Regions from separate parts of the Streptomyces sp. NPDC090798 genome, predicted to be linked through region 2. Evidence: riboswitches for the same ligand, from Rfam matches in the RefSeq annotation. Region 2 holds a riboswitch; each other region holds the start of a gene.
What was found. A riboswitch is a leader RNA that binds a small molecule or an ion and turns the genes downstream of it on or off. The one in region 2 is predicted to bind cyclic di-AMP.
Positions count from the first base shown of each region.

Region 1 (2,255 bases), on a different contig from region 2:
CGCCGCTCACCTCGGTCTCACTCCCGCCGCCACCATCGCCTTCGGTGACATGCCCAACGACATCCCCATGTTCGACTGGGCCGCGCAGGGGGTCGCCATGGCCAACGCCCATCCGGAGCTGAAGGCGATGGCCGACGAGGTGACGCTGTCGAACGAGGACGACGGGATCGCGGTGGTGCTGGAGCGGTTGTTCCCGGGCCGGTCGGACCGGTTCCGGGAGTCCGGAGAGCCGCGTGGGTCCCGGCAGCCGTCCGAGTCTCTTCGACCCCATCAGCCCCGTCAGCCCCGGCAGTCGTACCAGCCCTACCGGCCCAACCAGCCCCACCAGTCCTATCAGTAGGGCCCGTTGACGTTGTCGATCGAGCCGTACTTCGCCGCCGCGTAGTTACAGGCCGCCGTGATGTTCGCGACCGGGTCGTAGGGGTTCATCGACGTGCCCGGCACGTGGTAGGCCTTGAACGTCGGGTCGATGACCTGGAGGAGGCCCTTGGAAGGTATGCCGGCCTTTGCGTTGGAGTCCCAGTTGTTGATGGCCAGGGGGTTTCCGGAGGACTCGCGCATGACGTTGCGGTGGATGCCGTTGTAGGTGCCGGGGATCTTGGCGCGGGCCATGATGTCCAGCGAGTGCTTGATCCATCCGTCGAGGTTGTTCGCGTACGTCTTCGCAGGGGCCTTGGCGGTGGGCGCCGGGGTCGCCTTGGTGGTGCTTTTGATGGTTCTGGTGCCCACGGTCAGCGTGAGGCCCGGGCGGAGCGTCGTCGGGTCGGGGCCGATGACCGCGCGGTTGGCGGCGTACAGCTTCGCCGCGCCGCCGCTCGTGGGGTTCTTCTGCGCGATCTTGGCCAGGGTGTCGCCCGCGACCACCTTGTACGTGATGAGCTGGACGTCGGTGGTGGTGGCGGCCTGTGCGCAGGTCGCGCTCATGATCGGAAGGGCGAGCGCGACTCCGCCCATTCCCGCGGCGAGGATGCCCCGAGTGAGGATGCTGCGGGTCTTGAAGCTGTGGCGTTTGCCTCGTGCGGACATGGCGAATTCCTCTCCGGTGCCTGCGAGGTGAGCTGTCGGGTTCGGGCGGGAGCTGCCCGGCCGCACGGTGTGTGCGACTTCACCCCTAGCCGTTCCGGTGTCCGGATCGGCGGCTTACCTGGGTCCCCCGCTCCTGCCGTGCGTGTGTGGGTGGCTGGGTTATTCCGGTCGGCGGCAGGATTGGGCGGTCCGTCCGGATCGACGTGAACGTATGCGAGAGCACATGTCCGGAACAAGCCCTCATTTCCCGGTGTAGATCGCTTTCACCTGGCAAAAATGAGGGGGAAAATGCCCGATTAATCCGGAACGTGACGCTCAACTTGCCTTATGCAAAGGGGAAGTCGTCAAGATGGGATAAAGAGTCCACCCCGCATGCGCGTGACCCAATTCACGCGACCAAGTAGAAATAAAGCGGCACTGGCGGCAAAACGGACATCAGGAGTCGAGCGTCCAGGCCGATGAGCCCGCGGGCGGAGCCGGGCGTACCTCCCACACGGACAGGTCCGTGTCGGGGTCGTCGTCGGGGAGCCGGCCCGCGTTGGGCTTGAAGTAGAGGCCGTAGGCCCAGTATTCGGGGAGTTCGTGGCACATCAGGTCCGGATAAGGCCCGAACTCCTGCCCCGCGTAAGCCCTGTTGATCCTCGCCACCGCTTCGGCCCGGGGGATCCCGAAGCGTGTGACCATCTCGTCGGCCATCTCGCGGAAGTACGCGAGCATCCCCTCGTCCAGGGCCATCAGGAACTCACCGGTCCGCGCCATGCTCCTCAGGGTTGCCCATGGCGCCGTCGGGACTCCAGTCCGCCGTCCGGGGGATTCTCCTCTCCCACGTCCGATGGAAGACCACCTCGTCGCCGTCCTTGCAGATCAGCTCGTTCGAGGTGATGAACTCCCGGGCGTCGCAGCTGAGTTCGGAGCGTGTCTCGACCCGGGCGTCCCAAGGCAGCTCCGGCCGGTGCAGACGGATCGACCTCGTCGAGCGGATACGGGCGGAGAGCGGGTCCGACTCGCCGATGGTGTACGTGTCCAGGGCTTCCTCCGTGCATTCGAGGCCGTCCGGGTGGACACGGGTGCCGTCCCGGCGGGGGTCGACCTCCGAACGCCACTCGCCCCTCGCCACGTCACGGGCGACCAGGCGTTCGGGGCGGGGTTCGTCGAGGGTGGCGGGGGACGTCACTCCCAGGGGTTCGGACTGCTCCGGCTCCTCGAAGGTGATCCCCGGGTCGGACTCC
Region 1 covers NZ_JBIVXA010000011.1:147,877-150,131, forward strand. The annotation lists gene ACIQTP_RS24480 (HAD family hydrolase) at 1-340, shown strand, start outside; gene ACIQTP_RS24485 (transglycosylase SLT domain-containing protein) at 334-1,026, opposite strand; cyclic di-AMP (ydaO/yuaA leader) riboswitch at 1,031-1,192, opposite strand; gene ACIQTP_RS24490 (hypothetical protein) at 1,462-1,785, opposite strand; gene ACIQTP_RS24495 (CocE/NonD family hydrolase) at 1,769-2,255, opposite strand, start outside.
Region 1: it holds a riboswitch for cyclic di-AMP, as region 2 does, so the genes downstream of both, ACIQTP_RS24485 (transglycosylase SLT domain-containing protein) here and ACIQTP_RS34025 (M23 family metallopeptidase) in region 2, are expected to answer to the same signal.

Region 2 (2,255 bases):
CTTCACCGCGGGCCCCCTCTTCACGGCCGCGCCGCTCGTGGCCGCGCCGCTCTTCTCCCTGCGTGGCACCGTGCTCACTGGCGTCACGGCGCTCGTCGCGGTGCTCACGATCCACATCCGGCTCGGCATCGTCCTCAAGGTGGACGCGCTCACGGAGGTCGCCACCGTGGCGACCGTCGGCGTGCTGGCCGTGCTCATCAACATCCTCGTCCGCCGCACCGACGAACAACTCGCCTCGGCCCACCAGATCGCCGAGGCGGCCCAGCGTGCCGTCCTGCCGGAACCCGACCAGCGGATCGGCGGCCTCGACGTCGCGGCGCGTTACGAGGCCGCGCAGGCGGGCGCGTTCATCGGCGGCGACCTGTACGCGGTGCAGGACTCCCCGCACGGCGTACGGCTGGCGGTGGGTGACGTGCGCGGGAAGGGCATGGACGCGGTGGCCGCCGTCGCGGTGGTCATCGGGGCGTTCCGGGAGGCGGCCGAGCAGGAGGCCACGCCGGAGGCGGTCGCGCAGCGGCTGGAGCGGGCGCTGGCCCGCGAGGGCACCCGGCGCGAGGGGCTCGACGCCTTCGAGGGGTTCACCACCGCCGTCCTCGCGGAGATCACGCACGAGGGCGACCTCGTACGGATCGTCAACCGCGGCCACCCGCCGCCGCTGCTCCTGCACGCGGACGGAACGCTGGTCACGCTCGCCGCCGCGAACCCCGCACTGCCGCTCGGCATGGGCGAGTTGGGCAGCTGGCCGGACCGTGCCGAGGAGGCGGAGTTCCCGCACGGGGCCACGCTCCTCTTCCATACGGACGGACTGTCCGAGGCCCGCGACGCGCAGGGGCGCTTCTACGATCCGGCCGCGCGCCTGGCCGGACGGACCTTCCCCGGCCCCGACGCCCTGCTGGCCACGCTCGCGGAGGAGGTCCGGCGCCACACGGGCGGCGCCCTGACGGACGACATGGCGCTGCTCGCCGTGCGGCGGCCGTAGCCAACCGCCAGGTAGGCAGGTGCGGCCAACTCGCCCGATTTCCGTCGGTCGTGGGTGGTAAGTCCTGGCCAAAAGTGGTTAATGATCAGTACGAACGGCTTGGAATCCGGTACCCGCGTCTATTAACGTTCGATAACGCAGCGCGGTCGTCCCAGCCGTCACAAGAGTCGGCTCCGTGCGCACGCGCCGAATCCCGTGAGGGAACCGGGGAACCACCAACTTGGGGTGAATCGAGCGTCTTTCACGGTGGAGACACCGTGGGTTGACGCGCGTAGGAGACCTTCCTGCTCCGAACCCGTCAGCTAACCCGGTAGGCGAGAAGGAAGGAAAGGAGCACGCCCACGTGGCGTCCAACCGGCCCGCCCAGCCCACTTCGTTCCCGCCGAACGACACCCAGACATTTGGCTACGCCTACGGCAAGGACGAGGGCCCCTGGGAGGAGTGGAACCCCACCGAGGATTCCATCCGTCCCCTCCGCGGCCGGCACCGCGTCTCCAAGCAGCGTGGCGGGGGACTCGCCCGCAGCTCCACGGTCCTGGGCGTCGGCGTCATCGCCGCCGTCGGCGCGGGCGGCATGGCCACCGCGGCGCCCGGCAAGCCGCCGGTCTCCATCTCGCTGCCCGACCTCTCCTCGGTCACCGAATCGGCCAAGGCGCTGATATCCGACGGTGGTTCCAGCACGCCGAAGGGCTCCGCCACCCCGCTCACCAGCGCCGGCGTGACCAGCGCCGACGCCGCGCAGGGCAACAAGGACGCGGGCGAGGCGCTGCGCGCCCGCATCATCCAGCAGGCCGAGTCGCAGCAGGACCAGATCGACAAGGCGGCCCAGGACGCCGCCGAGTCCGCCGCCGCGAAGAAGGCGGTCGCGCTGGCCGCCAAGCAGAAGGACGACGCCGAGGCCAAGGTCGCCGCCGCGAAGAAGAAGGCGGACGAGGACGCCAAGCAGAAGGCCGAGGCCGCGCGCCTCGCCGAGCTCGCCAAGAGCTACTCGCTGCCGACCTCCTCGTACACCCTGACCTCCCGCTTCGGTGACGCCGGTTCCATGTGGTCCTCCGGGTACCACACCGGCCTCGACTTCGCGGCCCCCACCGGCACTCTGATCAAGGCCATCCACAGCGGCACGATCACGGAGGCGGGCTGGGCCGGCTCGTACGGCTACCGCACCATCCTCACCCTCGACGACGGCACGGAGCTGTGGTTCTGCCACCAGTCGTCCATCAGCGTCAGCGTGGGCCAGAAGGTGGCCACCGGCGACGTCATCGGGCGCGTGGGCGCG
Region 2 covers NZ_JBIVXA010000019.1:169,499-171,753, forward strand. The annotation lists gene ACIQTP_RS34020 (PP2C family protein-serine/threonine phosphatase) at 1-979, shown strand, start outside; cyclic di-AMP (ydaO/yuaA leader) riboswitch at 1,154-1,311, shown strand; gene ACIQTP_RS34025 (M23 family metallopeptidase) at 1,323-2,255, shown strand, end outside.

Region 3 (2,255 bases), on a different contig from region 2:
CTCGAAGCCGTCGGCAGCCCGGGCGGCGAAGTCCTCCTCGTCGATCAGCTCGTTCTTCAGGTTCGAGATCTTGGCGCTGAAGGACTTGGGCGGGAAGCGCTTGGGATCGAGATCCAGGTCACGGCAGACGAGCGCCATCAGCCGCTTGCTGTCGGCGGCGTCGTAGATCGAGAACGAGGAGGTGAAGCCGAGCTTCTTGCTCTCGCGGCGCAGGATCCGCACACACGCGCTGTGGAAGGTCATGACCCACATCGCGTTCGCGCGCGGGCCGACGAGCTGCTCGACGCGCTCCTTCATCTCGCCCGCGGCCTTGTTCGTGAAGGTGATCGCGAGGATCTGGCCCGGGTGGACATGACGCTCGCCCAGCAGGTGGGCGATGCGGTGGGTGAGTACCCGGGTCTTGCCGGAGCCCGCGCCGGCCACGATGAGCAGCGGGGAGCCGGAGTGCACCACGGCCGCGCGCTGGTTCTCGTTCAGCCCGTCCAGCAGGGCCGCCGGGTCCACGGCGGGGCGGGGCGCGCCGTCGCGGTAGTAGGCGTCCCGGCTCGCGGGCACGTCGAAGCGGCCGCCGAACAGGTCGTCCGGAAGCGGCTCCGGCGCCCCGTCCTCGGGCGGCGGCGGGGGCTCTTCCTCGTGGGCCCCGGAAGGCTGGAGGTCCGCCAGAAAGCTGTCATCAAAGAGGCTGCTCATCGCTCTCCGAGTCTAGGCGGCCCCACTGACAACCCGCGGCCACCCTGGAAACCCGACCGGTTTTTCCGCGACCGCGCATGATCTCTTCCCGCATCGCTTTCCCGCCCCTCCTACCGCACCCCGCCCCTCTTACCGCACAGGACGCCGTCACCGCTCAGGATCGGTTCATCACGGTCAGCCACGGTCAACGGCCCGCCAGATCAAGGTCACGAAAATGTATCGGGCATATCGCACATCAAACTTCACAGAACAGTTATGAGTTGGCTAGCGTGCCGGGCAGGCCGCTCGACCCAACCGGCGAACGTCGCCGGGCCGTGCGGCCTCCGCCGAGTCCGGTGCGCCCACGCGGCAGCCGGAGCCGGGGACCCAACCGAACTTGGGGTGAATCGGTCCAACCGCCCTGCGGGCAAGGACCGTAGGGCAAACCTTCCGGAAGCACCCGCCCGAACCCGACAGCTAACTCGGTAGGCGGATGACGGAAGGAGTCGCCACCTTGGCGTCGCACCGCAAGTGGAGTCCTACGGCTACGCGCATAGCGGGTATACGGACTCCCGCCCTCGCCACGGCGGCCCTCACCTCCGTGGCCCTGCTCTCCCAGACGGCGAACGCCGCGCCCTCGGCCGACTCCAAGCCGAGCGTCGAAGAGGTCGAGAAGAAGGTCGACGACCTCTACCACCAGGCCGAGACGGCGACCGAGAAGTACAACGCGACCAGGGAGAAGACCGCCCAGCAGCGCAAGCGCGTCGACTCCCTCCTCGACGACGTGGCCCAGCGCACCGAGAAGCTCAACACCGCGCGCGAGGAGCTGGGTTCGTTCGCCGCGGCGCAGTACCGCACCGGCGCCGCCGCCCCCGACACCGCGAGCCTCCTGCTGGCCGACAATCCGCAGGACTACTTCGACCAGACCCAGCTGATGAACCGTCTGACCACCCGCCAGAAGGCGGCCGTCGACGACTACGTCACCGAGCAGGCCGCCACCACCAAGAAGCGTGCGGAGGCCTCCAAGAGTCTGCAGACACTCACCACGACGCAGAGCGCGCTCAGGACGTCCAAGGCCGACGTCCAGCGCAAGCTCGCCGAGGCGCGCTCGCTGCTCTCGAAGCTGACCGCCGAGGAGAAGGCGCGGCTGGCGGCGATCGAGAGGAAGAAGCGGGAAGCGGCCGACCGCAAGGCGGCGGAGCTGGCCCAACAGCAGGCCGCGGCGGAGAAGAAGGCCCAGGAGGCGGCCGCCGGGCAACAGACGGGTTCCGGCACCTCCGGGACCACTGGCTCCGCCGGCACCTCCGGGAATGCGGCCACCGACACCTCGTACACCGCCAAGGCCGACAAAGCCCTCGCCTTCGCCCGCACCCAGATCGGCAAGCCGTACGTCTGGGGCGCGACCGGGCCCGGCTCCTACGACTGCTCCGGCCTCACCCAGGCCGCCTGGAAGGCCGCCGGCGTCACCCTCCCGCGCACCACCTACGACCAGGTGAATGCGGGCACGACCGTCTCGCTCGCCGACATCAAGCCCGGTGACCTCGTCTTCTTCTACGACGACATCAGCCACGTCGGCCTCTACATCG
Region 3 covers NZ_JBIVXA010000042.1:11,391-13,645, reverse strand. The annotation lists gene pcrA (DNA helicase PcrA) at 1-690, opposite strand, end outside; cyclic di-AMP (ydaO/yuaA leader) riboswitch at 1,005-1,177, shown strand; gene ACIQTP_RS45865 (NlpC/P60 family protein) at 1,184-2,255, shown strand, end outside.
Region 3: it holds a riboswitch for cyclic di-AMP, as region 2 does, so the genes downstream of both, ACIQTP_RS45865 (NlpC/P60 family protein) here and ACIQTP_RS34025 (M23 family metallopeptidase) in region 2, are expected to answer to the same signal.